2 regions of the Streptomyces sp. NPDC005805 genome follow, and region 1 is predicted to be linked to the other one. Evidence: riboswitches for the same ligand, from Rfam matches in the RefSeq annotation. Region 1 holds a riboswitch; the other holds the start of a gene.
What was found. A riboswitch is a leader RNA that binds a small molecule or an ion and turns the genes downstream of it on or off. The one in region 1 is predicted to bind glycine.
Positions count from the first base shown of each region.

Region 2: linked by a shared signal. The riboswitch ahead of gcvT (glycine cleavage system aminomethyltransferase GcvT) and the one ahead of gcvP (aminomethyl-transferring glycine dehydrogenase) in region 1 are both predicted to bind glycine.

Region 1 is NZ_JBEXXN010000079.1:9,646-18,123, forward strand. Features, by position in the region: gene ABZ457_RS28785 (DNA polymerase IV) at 1-771, shown strand, start outside; gene ABZ457_RS28790 (PRC-barrel domain-containing protein) at 687-1,064, opposite strand; glycine riboswitch at 1,174-1,273, shown strand; gene gcvP (aminomethyl-transferring glycine dehydrogenase) at 1,453-4,338, shown strand; gene ABZ457_RS28800 (DUF5999 family protein) at 4,492-4,698, opposite strand; gene ABZ457_RS28805 (hypothetical protein) at 5,054-5,644, opposite strand; gene ABZ457_RS28810 (glutamate--cysteine ligase) at 6,133-7,659, shown strand; gene ABZ457_RS28815 (dihydrofolate reductase family protein) at 7,853-8,410, shown strand.
Region 2 is NZ_JBEXXN010000020.1:77,972-86,449, forward strand. Features, by position in the region: gene ABZ457_RS14145 (hypothetical protein) at 1-825, shown strand, start outside; gene ABZ457_RS14150 (L-serine ammonia-lyase) at 1,046-2,416, opposite strand; gene glyA (serine hydroxymethyltransferase) at 2,684-3,943, opposite strand; gene gcvH (glycine cleavage system protein GcvH) at 3,955-4,332, opposite strand; gene gcvT (glycine cleavage system aminomethyltransferase GcvT) at 4,436-5,551, opposite strand; glycine riboswitch at 5,716-5,811, opposite strand; partial or broken gene ABZ457_RS14170 (AAA family ATPase) at 6,052-6,711, shown strand; gene ABZ457_RS14175 (enhanced serine sensitivity protein SseB) at 7,207-7,956, shown strand; gene ABZ457_RS14180 (enhanced serine sensitivity protein SseB C-terminal domain-containing protein) at 8,151-8,478, shown strand, end outside.

The DNA.
Region 1 (8,478 bases):
GCCGAACGGGACGCCAAGTCGGTCTCCGTGGAGGACACCTTCGACACCGATCTCCACGACCGGGTGCGGGTGCGCACGGAGGTCGACCGGCTCGCCGAGCGGTGCGTCCGGCGGCTGCGGGCGGGCGGCCACTCCGGGCGCACCATCGTGCTCAAGGTCCGCCGCTACGACTTCTCCACCCTGACCCGCTCAGAGACCCTGCGCGGCCCGACCGACGACCCCGCCGTGGTACGGGAGGCGGCCGGGCGGCTGCTGGAGTCGGTGGACACCACGGGCGGGGTGCGGCTGCTCGGCGTCGGGGTCTCGGGTCTCGCCGACTACACCCAGGAGGACCTGTTCGCCCAGGCGGCCACCGCCGCCGCGGCCGGCGATCCCGCCGCACCGGAGCCGGCGGGAGAGGCGGAGGCGGCCGCGGCGGACGCCGAGGAGCCGGGGCCCCGGGCGGAGGCCGCCGCGGAACCGCACCCCGCACGCCGCTGGTCGGCCGGGCAGGACGTCCGGCACGCCGTGTACGGGCCCGGCTGGGTGCAGGGGAGCGGCGTGGGCCGGGTCACCGTCCGCTTCGAACAGCCCGGCTCGCCGCCCGGCAGGGTGCGCACCTTCCGGGTGGACGACGAGGATCTGAGCCCGTCCGAACCGCTGCCGCTGGTGGGCGCGGACGGGCCGGAGCGGTCCGCCGCGGCGGGTCAGTCCTCCTGGCCGGCGACCCGGCCGAACGACCTGTCACCCGAGGCGGGCGCGGGCGGCGGGGCGGCCAGATCCAGACCGTAGTGGTGGTAGAGCTGGAGCTCCTGCTCGGGGGAGAGATGCCGCCCCACCCCGAAGTCCGGGGCGTCCTTGATCAGGGAGCGCTCGAAGGGGACATGGAGCGCGTTGTCCACGATCTCGCTCGGTTCCAGGGGGACGAACGCGTCCCTGCTGAAGAGGCCCGTACGGACGGCGGCCCACTCAGGGACGCCGGTGGCGTCGTCCAGGTACACCTCGTCGACGGTGCCGATCTTGTTGCCGTCGCGGTCGAACGCCTTGCGGCCGATCAGGCTGCGCGGATCGATGTCGGTCTGCACGGTCCCTCCAGTGGTCGCAGCTGCTCTCCTGTCACTACGAAAGGCCACATCCCGGGTGTCGGCCACTCGGGGGACCCGCGGGCGGCGCTGGTACCCTGGCAGCGGCTGTTGACCCCGCGCGGGAGAGTCCACCGGTGAAACCCCGCCGGCGGCGCCGAAGGAGCAAATCCTCCCCGGAATCTCTCAGGCCCCTGTACCGCGCGGACGAGGTCACTCTGGAAAGCAGAGCGGGCGTCGGACGGCATCCGCTCTCACCGACGGTGAAAGCCGGAGCACGTTCCGCGTGCCCCGGTGAAGCTCTCAGGTCGAGATGACAGAGGGGGAGGCCGTCCGGGCATCCGCGTCGTGATGCCCCTCGCAGGTCGTTACGGACCAGGAGGCCTCCCACATGACCGTCAACCGCATCCCGCTGTCGGAGCTCGAGCGCGGTACCCCGTTCGAGCGGCGCCACATCGGGCCCGACGCCGCCGCGCAGGCCAAGATGCTGGCGCAGGTGGGCTTCGGCTCCCTCGACGAGCTGACCGGCGCCGCGGTCCCGGACGTGATCAAGAGCGCCGAGGCGCTGAACCTGCCCGAGGCGCGCACCGAGGCCGAGGTCCTCGCCGAGCTGCGCGACCTCGCCGAGCGCAACCGCGTCCTCGCGCCCATGATCGGCCTCGGCTACTACGGCACCTTCACCCCGCCGGTCATCCTGCGGAACGTCATGGAGAACCCCGCCTGGTACACCGCGTACACGCCGTACCAGCCGGAGATCTCGCAGGGCCGGCTGGAGGCGCTGCTCAACTTCCAGACCGTGGTCGCCGACCTCACCGGGCTGCCGACCTCCGGCGCCTCCCTGCTGGACGAGGGCACCGCCGCCGCCGAGGCCATGGCGCTCGCCCGGCGCGTGGGCAAGGTCAAGAAGGGCGTCTTCCTCGTCGACGCCGACACCCTGCCGCAGACGATCGCGGTGATCGAGACGCGCGCCGAGCCCACCGGGGTCGAGGTCGTCGTCGCCGACCTGTCCGAGGGCATCCCCGCCGAGATCGCCGAGCGCGGTGTCTTCGGCGTGCTCCTCCAGTACCCGGGCGCCTCCGGCGCGGTGCGGGACCTCAAGCCGCTCGTCGACCGGGCCCACGAGCTGGGCGCGATCGTCACCGTCGGCGCCGACCTGCTGGCGCTCACCCTGCTCACCTCGCCCGGCGAGCTGGGCGCGGACATCGCCGTCGGCACCACCCAGCGCTTCGGCGTCCCCATGGGCTTCGGCGGCCCGCACGCCGGCTACATGGCGGTGCGCGACACCTACGCCCGCTCCCTGCCCGGCCGCCTGGTCGGCGTCTCCGTGGACGCGGACGGCAACAAGGCGTACCGCCTCGCGCTCCAGACCCGTGAGCAGCACATCCGCCGCGAGAAGGCCACCAGCAACATCTGCACCGCGCAGGTCCTGCTCGCCGTGATGGCCGGCATGTACGCGGTCTACCACGGCCCGGAGGGCCTGCGGGCCGTCGCCGAGCGCACCCACCGCTACGCGACCCTCCTCGCGGACGGCCTGCGGGCGGGCGGTGTCGAGGTCGTCCACGACAGCTTCTTCGACACGATCACCCTGCGGGTGCCGGGCCGGGCCGACGACGTGGTCGCCGCCGCCCGCGAGAACGGCGTCAACCTGCGCCGGGTCGACGCCGACCAGGTCTCCGCCGCCTGCGACGAGACCACCGGCCGGGCGCAGCTCGCCGCCGTGTGGGCCGCCTTCGGCGTCGAGGCCGACGCGGAGGCACTGGACGCCGCCGGAACGGACGCGCTGCCCGCGTCCCTGCGGCGCACCGACGAGTACCTGACGCACCCGGTCTTCCACCAGTACCGCTCCGAGACCGCGATGCTGCGCTACCTGCGCCGCCTCGCCGACCGGGACTACGCGCTGGACCGGGGCATGATCCCGCTCGGCTCCTGCACCATGAAGCTGAACGCGACCACCGAGATGGAGCCGGTCACCTGGCCCGAGTTCGGCCAGATGCACCCCTTCGCCCCGGTCGAGCAGGCGGGCGGCTACCTCACCCTCATCACCGAGCTGGAGGAGCGTCTCGCCGAGGTCACCGGCTACGACAAGGTCTCCATCCAGCCGAACGCCGGCTCCCAGGGCGAGCTGGCCGGTCTGCTCGCGGTCCGCGCCTACCACCGGGCCAACGGCGACGAGCAGCGCACGGTCTGTCTGATCCCGTCCTCCGCGCACGGCACCAACGCGGCCAGCGCCGTGATGGCCGGGATGAAGGTCGTGGTCGTCAAGACCTCCGACGACGGCGAGATCGACGTCGAGGACCTGCGGGCCAAGATCGGGCAGTACCGCGACGAGCTGTCCGTGCTGATGATCACCTACCCGTCCACGCACGGCGTGTTCGAGGAGCACGTCGCCGACATCTGCGCCCAGGTGCACGACGCCGGCGGCCAGGTCTACGTGGACGGCGCCAACCTCAACGCGCTGGTCGGCCTCGCCAAGCCGGGCCGGTTCGGCGGCGACGTCTCCCACCTGAACCTGCACAAGACCTTCTGCATCCCGCACGGCGGCGGCGGCCCCGGCGTCGGCCCGGTCGGCGTCCGCGCCCACCTGGCGCCGTACCTGCCGAACCACCCGCTCCAGCCGACGGCCGGCCCCGAGACCGGTGTCGGGCCGATCTCGGCCGCGCCGTGGGGTTCCGCGGGCATCCTGCCGATCTCCTGGGCGTACGTCCGCCTGATGGGCGGCGAGGGCCTGAAGCGGGCCACCCAGGTCGCCGTGCTGGCCGCCAACTACGTGGCCAAGCGTCTGGAGCCGCACTACCCGGTGCTCTACACGGGCCCGGGCGGGCTGGTCGCGCACGAGTGCATCATCGACCTGCGCCCGCTGTCGAAGGCGACCGGCGTCAGCGTCGACGACATCGCCAAGCGCCTGATCGACTACGGCTTCCACGCGCCGACGATGTCCTTCCCGGTGGCCGGCACGCTGATGATCGAGCCCACCGAGAGCGAGGACCTGGCGGAGCTGGACCGCTTCTGCGACACGATGATCGCGATCCGCGCCGAGATCGAGAAGGTCGCCACCGGGGTCTGGCCCGCCGACGACAACCCGCTGAGCAACGCCCCGCACACCGCCGCCGCGCTCGGCGGGGAGTGGGAGCACGCGTACGGCCGTGACGAGGCCGTCTTCCCGGCCGGGGTGAGCGCCGCCGACAAGTACTGGCCGCCGGTCCGCCGGATCGACGGCGCGTTCGGCGACCGCAACCTGGTCTGCTCCTGCCCGCCGCTGGACGAGTACGACGCCTGACGGATGACGCGCGGCGCCCGGCCGGGTGCCGCGCCCGGCGGGTGACCGGTCCCGGCAGGGGCCCGGAACGCATCGGGGCCGGTGCGGAGGCGTGAGTCTCCGTACCGGCCCTTCGTTCCGCCGCCCGCTGGACGGTTACCGCCCGCTGGACGGTTACGCGGCGGTCGCCACCTGACCGGCGCCGAGCGGCCGGTGCGGGGCGATGATCTGTCCGTCCGGCAGCAGTTCCCCGGTGTCCTCGAAGAGGAGGACGCCGTTGCACAGCAGGCTCCAGCCCTGCTCCGGGTGGTGGGCCACCAGGCGGGCCGCCTCACGGTCGGCGGAGTCGGATGTCGGGCAGGCTGGCTGGTGCTGGCACATGGATGGGTTCTTTCGCTGCGATGTGGTGAGTGTCCTGCGGCTCGATGAGCTGTTCATGGCCGCCCCCCGATCTGTCGGTCCGGTCCCAGTGTTCCCCTCCGGACGTCTGTCCGCAGGGATTTCACAGCAGCTCTTCCTACTGATTCATGACGCATCACCCGCCAGGGCGGTTCAGCCCAACCCGCCCGTCCATTCGGGGGGTTCGGCATGACACCAAGGGGCTAGTCCGTGTGGGCCACCCCTCGGACGCGCATACGCCCCGCGACGGTGTCGTCGCGGGGCGTACAGGGTGCTCAGGGAGCGTGCGCGGGACGTGCGGGGCGCGTCGCGGTGCGGGTGCGCGGCGCGCGCCGGGTCAGGCGGCGGGGGTGTCCAGCAGGGGGCGCGGGCCGAGCCGCAGGTTCATCAGCGGCAGCAGATCGGCGGCCGGGTGCGGCCGGTTCGGGGCGATGCCCGGCGGGGCGGGCGCCAGCGGGACGAGGACGTCGGTGGGCAGCAGGGTGCCCGCGCCGGCGTCGGCGCCGGTGTCCGCGTGCAGCCAGAGGGTGAGCATGTACAGCTCGGGGACGGACAGCAGCCGCGCCTGCCCGTGGGCGCCCGCGGATTCGGCCTGGCGCAGGGCGAGTTCGGTGGAGGCGAGATAGGGCCCTTCGAAGAAGTGGGAGAACGCCCAGCCGTCGGGCGTCAGTACGGTGTCCGCGGCCGCCACGGCGCGGCCGCCGCTGCGGATGTGGAAGCGCCAGCCGGCGAGCCGGGTGACCGGGGCCCCGCCGCTGGGCACCACCCGGTCCAGGACATGGACGGGCAGCGGCAGTTCGGCGCCGAGCGGTCCCTGGACGGACCGCAGAGCGGGGGTCGGGGCCTCACGGACGGCCGTGGGCGATCCGAGTGCAGTGAGAACGCTGCGCAGGGCGGGCGCGGGGGCCGCGGGGACATGGAGGGCCATGGTGGGTCGCCTCTCGCTCTGGAGACACGGTGATGCGGGGAGGTGCGGACGGCACTGTCGGCATGGGGGCCGCGCGGGGCCGGAAGACCGCCGGGCGCCGACTGTCGGCCCGTTCGGGAGTTTATACGACCTGTGTTCACGCGATGTTTCCGCTACCCGACGCGCATATTTCCGGCAAGGCGAATACCGGACCTCCGGAAGCGCGCTTTTCATGGCGTTCACGCCGTCGCCGCCCGCTCGGCCTGCGGATTCTCCGATCTCGCGGTCGGCCGAATCCGGTCGGTGATTCTCACCACCGGCTCGCCCCGGAAAATGCCCCCGGCTTCGGCCCGGGGAAGGTGCCGGATGAATGTGCCCCGTGGGTACTGACTCCAGCCTATCCGGAGCGAGCCGGGCTCCGGGGCGTTACGGATCAAAGAGTCTGGGCATTATCGTCCGTGACACGGGCGGCCCCGCCGTGTGGCCGCCCGAGCGAGGAGGGACGCCCGATGGGGGAGAAGGTCGTGGCAGGCGGGTTCGACCTGTCCGATCGGCAACGGTACCGGCGCAAGGTGCAGCAGTGCCTGGAGGCGCTGGACAGGCTCCTGGCGGAGAAGAGGTTCGACCGGCCCAGGAATCTCATGGGGCTGGAGATAGAGCTGAATCTCGCGGGTACGGACGGAATGCCGCGGATGATGAATGCCGAAGTGCTCTCCCGTATCGCCAGTCCGGATTTCCAGACCGAGCTGGGGATGTTCAATCTCGAAGTGAACATCGTCCCGCACCGGTTGGACGGGCATGTGCTCGACCAGCTCGCGGAGGAGATGCGGACCGGTCTCGCCTATGCCGACCGGAAAGCCGGGGAGGCCGGTGCCGGGATTGTGATGATCGGAATCCTGCCGACGCTGAAGCAGCACGACCTGGTCACCGCGAACCTCTCCGACGTGGACCGCTACACCCTGCTCAACGACCAGATCGTGGCCGCGCGCGGGGAGGACTTCACCCTCGACATCGCCGGTGTCGAGCGGCTGACGGCCACCTCCTCCTCCATCGCGCCCGAAGCGGCCTGCACCTCCGTGCAGTTGCACCTCCAGGTGACGCCCAACCGTTTCGCCGATGTGTGGAACGCGGCCCAGGCGGTGGCCGCGATCCAGGTCGCCGTCGGGGCGAACTCCCCCTTCCTGTTCGGCAGGGAGCTGTGGCGCGAGTCCCGGCCGCCGCTCTTCCAGCAGGCCACCGACACCCGGCCGCCCGAACTCCAGGCGCAGGGCGTGCGCCCGCGGACCTGGTTCGGCGAGCGCTGGATCGACTCGGCCCACGACCTCTTCGAGGAGAACCTGCGCTACTTCCCCGCGCTGCTGCCCATCTGCGACGACGAGGACCCGCTGCGGGTCCTGGACGACGGGGGAGTGCCGCAGCTCAAGGAGCTCGTCCTGCTCAACGGCACGGTCTACCGCTGGAACCGGCCGGTGTACGGCGTCGTGGACGGCGTACCGCACCTCCGGGTGGAGAACCGGGTGCTGCCGGCCGGCCCCACGGTCACCGACGTCATCGCCAACGCCGCCTTCTACTACGGCCTGGTGCGCGCCCTCGCCGAGGAGGCGCGGCCCGTGTGGACCAGGCTGCCGTTCGAGGCCGCGCACGAGAACTTCGAGAACGCCTGCCGCCACGGGATCGACGCCGAGATCCTGTGGCCCCGGCCGGGCCGGAGCGGCGGGGTCACCACCGTCCCGGTCGTCAAGCTGGTACGCGACGAACTGCTGCCGCTCGCGGCGGCGGGCCTGGACGCCTGGAACATCGAGCCGGCCGACCGGGACCGCTACCTCGGGGTCATCGAGCAGCGCTGCAAGCGCCGGGTGAACGGGGCCTCCTGGCAGGCGGACACCTTCCACCGCGCGCTGGAGGCCGGGCTGGAACGGGAGGCGGCGCTCGCGGCCACCACCCGGCGGTACACGGAGCTGATGCGGGAGGGCGAGCCGGTGCACACCTGGCCCGTCGGGTTCCCGGGGCAGGGCGGCAGGGCGGCCGCGGGCTGACGCCCGGCGCCGCCGTCTACGCCGTGGCAGGGGCGGCGGGCGCGGCACTCCTCGCCGGGGCGGTCCTGGTGACGGCGGTGCGCCGGCGCCGAATCCGTGTACGGGCCCGCCGATCGATGAGTGCCGGGTCCCGCGGAGGTCACAGTTGGCAGGACCACCGGCGGACCGACGCCGCTCGCACCCGGAGGCACTCATGGCCAAGCTGATCTACTCGATGATCACCTCGCTCGACGGCTACGCCGAGGCGGCGGAGGGCGATCTCGGCACCGGGGCCGAGGACCCGGAGGTGCACACCTTCATCGGCGACCTCTTCCGCCCCGTCGGCACATACCTCTACGGGCGGCGGATGTACGAGACGATGGTCTACTGGGAGACCGCGCACACCGAGCCGGGCCAGCCACCGCACATCCTGCAGTACGCCCGCGACTGGCAGGCCGCGGAGAAGGTCGTGTACTCCACGACGCTGGAGTCGGTGTCCAGCGCGAAGACCAGGATCGAGCGCTCCTTCGACCCGGACGCGGTGCGGAGGCTCAAGGCCGAGTCCGAGGCCGACCTCACCGTCGACGGCCCGAACCTCGCGGCCCAGGCGATCGCGGCCGGCCTGGTGGACGAGTACCACCTCTTCATCACCACCAGCGTCGTCGGCGGCGGCAAGCGGTTCTTCCCCGACGGCGTGCGCCTCGACCTCGAACTGGTCGAGGAACGCGCCTTCGCCGGCGGCCTGATCCACGCGCACTACCGGACCCGCTGAGGAACCCCGTCGGCAGCACCCGCGACGCGCCGGACGGCGGAGGCGACCGCCGGTGCGCGGACCGGCGG
Region 2 (8,478 bases), on a different contig from region 1:
CGGCAGATGCTCTACGACGTGGCCGTTCTTCCCTTTCGCGATGTCTACGGGCGTGTGAAGAACGTAGATCACTTCGAACTGGCGGCGATCGAGAGGCCCACCGCGAGCACTAAGAGGAGTGCCGAGCCGCGGCGAACGGGTGGGGTCGCCGTGATGCCGGCCGCTCGCATGGCTGGCGGTGCGGTTCTGGTCCTCGGGCTTTCACTCGCCGTCGGTCCCGCTGTCCAATCGGGGTCCTATCGCGCGGTGCAGGGCCTCGGATCCGCTTCCACGGGCAGGGCGATCAAGTCGCTGCGCGGGGCCGCAGCCCGCAACGCCACAGAAGCGTGGTTTGGTCGCGGGGCTGTTGCGGTCGGCGGTGGAGGGAGAGCGGCCGGCAGGAAGATGCTGGAACAGATCGAGGCCACTTCGAGCAAGGTCACGTACGAACTGGCAGCGGCATGGCGGATCCAAGCGCTCGAAGCCAGTCAGCAGGAGGAGGCGCGAGGACTGGAGCGGCGTGAAGCCGACATGAAGCAGAGACAGGGCGAGGCGCTCGCGCTGCACGAGCACTTCGAGGACATGCAACGCGTCATACGGGGTCTCCAGTCCGAGCTGCTGACGCGGTTGCCGTCCCTTGCCGTCCTGGTCGACAAATCCGAAGATTTCGCCCAATGCGGCTCCCGGCAGCGCGCAGAGGTGACGACGATGGTCGATCTCGACGGTCTCGCGGTGAAGGTCATGAGGTGCCCGATGGCTGATCCAACGGGACGCCCGGCCGAGGAGTCCAAGCTCGTCGTCGCCGAAGTCGAAGCGCGACTCCAGGCGATGCAACCGCACGCGTGAGGTCCGCCACCGGACTGCCGATCTGCTCGGACGCAGCGTGCACTGGTGATCACGAAGCAGCCCAGGGCGTTCAACCGGGTTTCGGAGCAGGGGCATCCCAGGGACTTTTCAGGGACTTTCACGTCTGTCCCAGGGAGGTTTCAGGGACTTTCCGCCGCGTAAGCAGGGAAGGCCCTGACAGCGCTGAAAGGTACGAACGCGCTGGTCAGGGCCTGTTTCCCTAGCACTCGATGATGTTCACCGCGAGCCCGCCCCGCGCCGTCTCCTTGTACTTCACGGACATGTCCGCCCCCGTGTCCTTCATGGTCTTGATGACCTTGTCCAGGGACACCTTGTGGCTGCCGTCGCCCCGCAGGGCCATCCGGGCCGCCGTGACGGCCTTCACCGCGGCCATGCCGTTGCGTTCGATGCAGGGGATCTGGACCAGGCCGCCGACCGGGTCGCAGGTGAGGCCGAGGTTGTGCTCCATGCCGATCTCGGCCGCGTTCTCGACCTGTTCGGGGGAGCCGCCCATGACCTCGGCGAGGGCGCCGGCCGCCATCGAGCAGGCGGAGCCGACCTCGCCCTGGCAGCCGACCTCGGCGCCCGAGATGGAGGCGTTCTCCTTGAAGAGCATGCCGATCGCGCCCGCGGCGAGGAGGAAGCGGACCACGCCCTCCTCGTCGGCGCCCGGCACGAAGTTCATGTAGTAGTGCAGGACCGCCGGGATGATGCCCGCCGCGCCGTTGGTGGGGGCGGTCACGACCCGGCCGCCGGCCGCGTTCTCCTCGTTGACGGCCATCGCGTAGAGGGTGATCCACTCCATCGCGAGGGCCGCCGGGTCGCCCTCGGAGCGCAGCTTGCGGGCCGTGGTGGCGGCGCGGCGGCGGACCTTGAGGCCGCCGGGGAGGATGCCCTCGCGGGACATCCCGCGCGAGACGCACGCCTGCATCACCCGCCAGATGTCGAGCAGGCCCTCGCGGATCTCCTCCTCGCTCCGCCACGCCTTCTCGTTCTCCAGCATCAGGGCGGAGATGGACAGGCCGGTGTCGCGGGTGAGGCGCAGCAGTTCGTCGCCGGTGCGGAAGGGGTGCTTCAGCACGGTGTCGTCCGGGACGATCGGGTTCTCCCCGGCCACCGCGTCCTCGTCGACGACGAAACCGCCGCCGACCGAGTAGTAAGTCTTCTCCAGCAGCAGCGTGCCCTCGGCGTCGTGCGCGGCGATGGTCATGCCGTTGGCGTGGTACGGCAGGGCCTTGCGCCGGTGCAGGACCAGGTCCTTGTCGAAGTCGAAGGCGATCTCGTGCACGCCCAGCAGGTCGATGCGCTTCGCCTCCTTGATCCGCTCCACCCGCGCGTCGGCGCTCTCCACGTCCACCGTGCGCGGGGAGTCGCCCTCCAGGCCGAGCAGGACGGCCTTCGGGGTGCCGTGACCGTGGCCCGTCGCGCCGAGGGAGCCGAAGAGCTGGGCGCGTATCGAGGCGGTGTGGGCGAGCACGCCCTCGTTCTTCAGCCGGCGGGCGAACATCCGGGCGGCGCGCATCGGGCCCACGGTGTGGGAGCTGGACGGGCCGATGCCGATCGAGAACAGGTCGAAGACCGAGATGGCCACGGGGAACTCCTTGTGGGGGTGGTAGACGCCGTTGTCTGCCGGGTGGTGCAGAGGCGGTGCTTGTGCAGGGGCGGTGCTGTGCGGTGCTGTGCGGTGCTGTGCGGTGCTGTGCGGTGCCGAAGCGGTGCGGTACGGCGCGGTACGTGGTGCGGGGCACCGCGCTCACGGCCGGTGTGCGCGGTGCCCCTCGTTGTGTCGCGGTGCCGCACCGGGGTGCGGCGGGTCCGGTGGCCGGACCGGTGCCGCACGGGTGCGGCTCAGGTCCGGTTACAGACCAGGGTAAAGCGGGTGCTTCTCGGCCAGCGCCGTCACACGGGCGCGCAGCGCGGCCGCGTCGTACGACGGCTTCAGGGCCTCGGCGATGATGTCCGCGACCTCGCGGAAGTCCTCGTCCTGGAAACCGCGGGTGGCCAGCGCCGGGGTGCCGATGCGCAGACCCGAGGTGACCATCGGCGGCCGGGGGTCGTTCGGGATCGCGTTCCGGTTGACCGTGATGCCGACCTCGTGGAGCCGGTCCTCGGCCTGCTGGCCGTCCAGCTCCGAGTTGCGCAGGTCCACCAGGACCAGGTGCACATCGGTGCCGCCGGACAGCACGGAGACGCCGTGCTCGCCGACGTCCGCCTGGACCAGGCGCTCGGCCAGGATGCGGGCGCCGTCCAGGGTGCGCTGCTGGCGCTCCTTGAAGTCCTCCGAGGCCGCGACCTTGAAGGAGACCGCCTTGGCCGCGATCACGTGCTCCAGCGGACCGCCCTGCTGGCCGGGGAAGACCGCCGAGTTGATCTTCTTGGCGAGTTCGGCCGTCGACAGGATCACACCGCCGCGGGGGCCGCCCAGGGTCTTGTGGGTGGTCGTGGTCACGACATGGGCGTGCGGCACCGGGTTCGGGTGCAGGCCCGCCGCGACCAGGCCCGCGAAGTGGGCCATGTCGACCATCAGGTACGCGCCGACCTCGTCCGCGATCCGGCGGAAGGCGGCGAAGTCCAGCTGCCGCGGGTACGCGGACCAGCCGGCGACGATCAGCTTCGGCTTGGACTCCTTGGCGAGCCGCTCGACCTCGGCCATGTCGACCTGGCCGGTGGCGTCGTCCACGTGGTACGCGACCACGTTGTAGAGCTTGCCCGAGAAGTTGATCTTCATTCCGTGGGTCAGGTGACCGCCGTGGGCCAGGTTCAGGCCCATGATCGTGTCGCCCGGCTTCAGCAGCGCGAACATGGCGGCCGCGTTGGCCTGCGCGCCCGAGTGGGGCTGCACGTTCGCGTGCTCGGCGCCGAAAAGCTCCTTGATGCGGTCGATCGCGATCTGCTCGACCACGTCGACGTGCTCGCAGCCGCCGTAGTAGCGGCGGCCCGGGTAGCCCTCGGCGTACTTGTTGGTGAGGACGGAGCCCTGCGCCTCCATGACCGCGACCGGAGCGAAGTTCTCCGAGGCGATCATCTCGAGGGTGGACTGCTGACGGTGGAGCTCGGCGTCGACGGCGGCGGCGACGTCCGGGTCCAGCTCGTGGAGAGGGGTGTTCAGAAGCGACATAGGGAAGATCCTCAGTTGCCGGAGAACTCGGTGTACTCGTCCGCGGAGAGCAGGTCCTTCGGCTCCTCGCTGACGCGCACCTTGAAGAGCCACCCGCCCTCGAACGGGGCGGTGTTCACCAGGGACGGGTCGTCCACCACGGCCTGGTTCGCCTCGACGACCTCGCCCGACACGGGGGAGTACAGATCGCTGACCGACTTGGTCGACTCCAGCTCACCGCAGGTCTCGCCCGCGGTCACCGTGTCACCGACCTCCGGGAGCTGCGCGTAGACGACGTCCCCGAGCGCGTTGGCCGCGAACTCGGTGATGCCGACCGTCGACACGCCGTCCTCGGCGGCCGACAGCCACTCGTGCTCCTTGCTGAAGCGAAGCTGCTGGGGGTTGCTCATGACCAGAATTCTCCTGTACGCGGGGGAGTGGTGGTGAACGGGAGGGGAGTGCGGGCGATCACGTCGGGCGCGTACCGGTCCTGTCCGGCACGCGCGGCGGCGGTCACTTCCGGCGCTTGTAGAACGGCAGCGCCACGACCTCGTACGGCTCATGGGTACCGCGGATGTCGACGCCCACGCCCCCGGTGCCCGGTCCGGCGTGCGCGGCGTCCACGTACGCCATGGCGATCGGCTTGCCCAGGGTGGGGCTCGGGGCGCCGGAGGTGACCTCGCCGACCACCTCGCCGCCCGCGACGACGGACATCCCGGCGCGCGGCACCCGGCGGCCCTGGGCGACCAGTCCGACCAGCTTGCGCGGCGGCGCGGCCTCGGCCCGCTCGGCGGCCTTCTCCAGGGCCGCGCGGCCCACGAAGTCGCCCGGCTTCTCGAACTTCACGACCCGGCCGAGACCGGCGTCGAACGGCGTCAGCGCGGTGGTCAGCTCGTGCCCGTACAGCGGCATGCCCGCCTCCAGGCGCAGGGTGTCGCGGCAGGAGAGGCCGCAGGGGATCAGGCCCGCGTCCCGGCCGGCCTCGGTGAGGGCCTGCCACAGCTTCTCGGCGTGCTGCGGGTCGACGAAGAGCTCGAAGCCGTCCTCGCCGGTGTAGCCGGTCCGGGCGATCATCGCCGGGACGCCGGCGACCGTGCCCGGCAGGCCCGCGTAGTACTTCAGGCCGTCCAGGTCGGCGTCGGTGAGGGAGGCCAGGATGCCGGGGGACTCGGGGCCCTGGATCGCGAGGAGCGCGTAGGCGTCCCGGTCGTCGCGGACCACCGCGTCGAAACCGGCGGCGCGCTCGGTCAGGGCGTCCAGCACGATCTGGGCGTTGCCCGCGTTGGCGACGACCATGTACTCGGTCTCGCCGGTGCGGTAGACGATCAGGTCGTCGACGATGCCGCCGTCCTCACGGCAGATCATCGTGTAGCGGGCGCGGCCGGGGCCCACGGTGGAGATGTTGCCGACCAGGGCGAAGTCCAGCAGATCCACGGCCCGGGGGCCCGAGACGGTGATCTCGCCCATGTGGGAGAGGTCGAAGAGGCCGGCCCTGGTACGCACAGCGGTGTGCTCGTCCCGCTCGCTGGCGTAGCGCAGCGGCATGTCCCAGCCGGCGAAGTCGGTCATGGTCGCGCCGAGCGAGCGATGCAGGGCATCGAGCGCGGTGCGGCGAGGCGAAGTGCTCATAGGTGAAGCTCCCAGGGCATGACGGCGAGGACGATCCTCCCCATCTGTCATCGGAACCTGAGAGGTTCGCCGCGACCCCGCGTACGGATGGTCGTCCGTGTCCGGGCGGTCGTGACTTGCACCTTGGGTGGAGCCGCCGACGCGGCCCGCTTTTCAGATCTGCCTCATCGCACGCGGTACGGGGCCTGAGAGATTCAAGGGAGGAACTTGCTCCTTCGGCGCCCGGGCACAGATGGCCGGGACTCTCCCGCGCGGATTCAAGCGGCCGGTATGCAGTTGGCGCGCACATCATTGCACGCATCGGGGAAGAGTGGGGGCGTGCGGTGCGACGGATCCTGCCCGGGATGCCCGGTCGGCGCTCCGGGGGCTTCCCGGGAGCTTCCCGGGGGCGCGGATGCGGCGCACCGTGGCGAAACCGGCGGAATCGCATTACCAGTTCTTTACACTGCGTGAGCAAGCTGTTGGGCAGGGGTGTCACGACCCGGATGAGGGGGAGGGTGATGACGTTGCAGCAGTCCCGTGCATACGCCGCGGCCGCGGGGGTGCCGACGGGCCGCCGGGACCTGACCGTGCCCGGAGCGGCCGGGGTGCGCGCACCCGTCCTGCGCGACCTGCGGGAGCGGTCGGGCCGCGGCCCGCGCGTCCTGGAGTTCGCCGCGGGGGACCTCGTCGTCGTCTCCGGCCTGCCCGGCAGCGGCAAGTCGACGCTCATCGGGCGGACCGCGCCCGGCCGGGCGATCGACTCCCAGGACACCCGCGACCGCTGGGACGCGCGGATGCCCCGGAGCCTGCCGTACGCGGTCTACCGCCCGCTCGTCCGCCTCGCGCACTACGCCGGGCTGCTGCGCGCCCTGCGCTCCGGGGAGAGCGTGGTCGTCCACGACTGCGGCACCCAGGCGTGGGTGCGCCGATGGCTGACCCGGGAGGCCGCCGGACGGGGGCGGGCCCTGCACCTGGTCCTCCTCGACGTGCCGCCCCGCGTCGCCCGCGACGGCCAGCGCGAACGCGGCCGGGGCGTCTCCGGGTACGCCTTCGCCCGGCACCGGCGGGCGGTGGGCCGGCTGATCGCCGACGCGGAGGCCGGGCGGGGGCCCGCGGGCTGCGCCTCGGTGATTCTGCTGGACCGGGCGGCGGCGTCGGCGCTGCGCGCGCTGACCTTCACGGCGGGCGCGCCCGCGCCGGAAGCGCCGGCCGCCCCGGTGACCGCGCCCGCCCCGGTGACCGCGCCCGCCCCGGTGACCGGGCCGGCTCCCGCTCCGACGCCGGCCCAGGCCCCGGTCACGCCTCCGGCCCCGGCGGCCTGAGGCGCGCTCCCGAGCCTGGCCCGGCCCGTCGCCCGCTCGTTCCCGCCCGCTGCCCCCGGGGCGTCCTGTCGCCGGGAACCGGCGACAGGCGTGGGCCGGGCAGGCCCCGGCGTCGGCGCGCCCCCGATAAACTCCGCGCGGACCGTGCCCACTCCGCGCGGAGTGGGCGTCGCGACGACGAAGATGACCCGGACGCGGACGACAAGCCGGACAGCGGACCGCCCGGACGAAGCGGCCCGGACGAAAACGAGTCGGACGCGGACGAAGCGGGCCGGACGAACAACGAGCCGGACGCGGACGAAGCGCCCCGGACGCGGACGAGCAGGACCGAGAGACGAGCAGGACGAGCAGATGGACAACCCGCACCACGGCTGGCCCGGCAACGAGCTGGAGGAGACCCTCGCCGCCTCCCTCGGCAATCCCGCCGCCGGCGCCCGCATAGTCGAGGTCCTCGGCCGCAGCCTCATATGGGTGCCGCTCCCCAACGGCGGCGGCCCCGCCAGCCCCCATCTCGACCTGCCGACCACGGAGATCGACGGCGCCGCGTACGTCCCCGTCTTCAGCTCCGAGCAGCAGTTCCTGGCCATCGTCGGCGCGCACATGCCGTTCACCGTCGCCCCCGCCCGCGACTTCGCCCGCGGCCTGCCCCCGCAGCTCGGCATCGCCGTGAACCCCGGCGGCGCCGTCGGCGTCCCCCTCCCGCCGCCCGCCGTGGCCGCGTTGTGCCGGGACGGGCACACCGCGCTCGACGACACCGGCACCGGCGGCCGGGTCCGCCTCTTCGAGCCGGACTGGCAGGAGGAGCCCGTCGACTTCCTCGCCGCCGCGGCGGGCGAGTTCGAGGCGTCCGGTGTCGTCCTCAGCGGCCGCCGCGCGCTCGCCTCGATCGAGGGCGACGCGCCGACCCTTTTCGTCGGCGTCCAGCTCGCCGCCTGGGGCGAGACCGACCGCACCGCCCCGCTCGACGCCCTCGGCCGCGCCCTCGGCCGGGCCACCGTGCCCTGGCCCGTGAACCTCGTCCTCCTCGACGTCACCCGGGACCCGGTCGGCGACTGGATGCTGGAGCGGGTGCGCCCCTTCTATGAGCGGCACCCCGCGTAGGAGAGCCGGGACGGCACCCGCGGGACAGGCCCGAGAAGCCGGGTCTGTGTCGCCCGCGGTGCCTAAGCTGGTTTGATGGCCTGAACAAATGCTTCGACGCGGTGCGCCACGGCACGGCCGCGTCGGGCAGGGCGGGCGAGGGCGCGGGACCGCGAGGCGCGGACCGGCGGATCGATGAAGGGGCGGAACCCAGGGTGAGTGCGTCAGGCACCGCGGCGGCCGGACAGGTCGAGCACATGCTGCGCCAGGTGACGCCCGGGCGCTACGACGCGTACGAGGCGCTGCTCCACGCCCTCGCGGACCCGGCCGGCAGTCGGCTGTGGATGCTGCTGTGGCACGGGCAGCCCGGCTCGCCCGACGCCCAGTACGGGACCATGGAGGTCGACGGCGTCGGCTATGTGCCCTGCGCGACCTCGCCCCAGGAGCTGTCCGCCTCCGGCTGGACCCGCGCCCACGACGTCGTCACCGGCCGGGACGCGGCGCGCGCCCTGTACCCCGAGCGCTACGGGATCTGGCTCAATC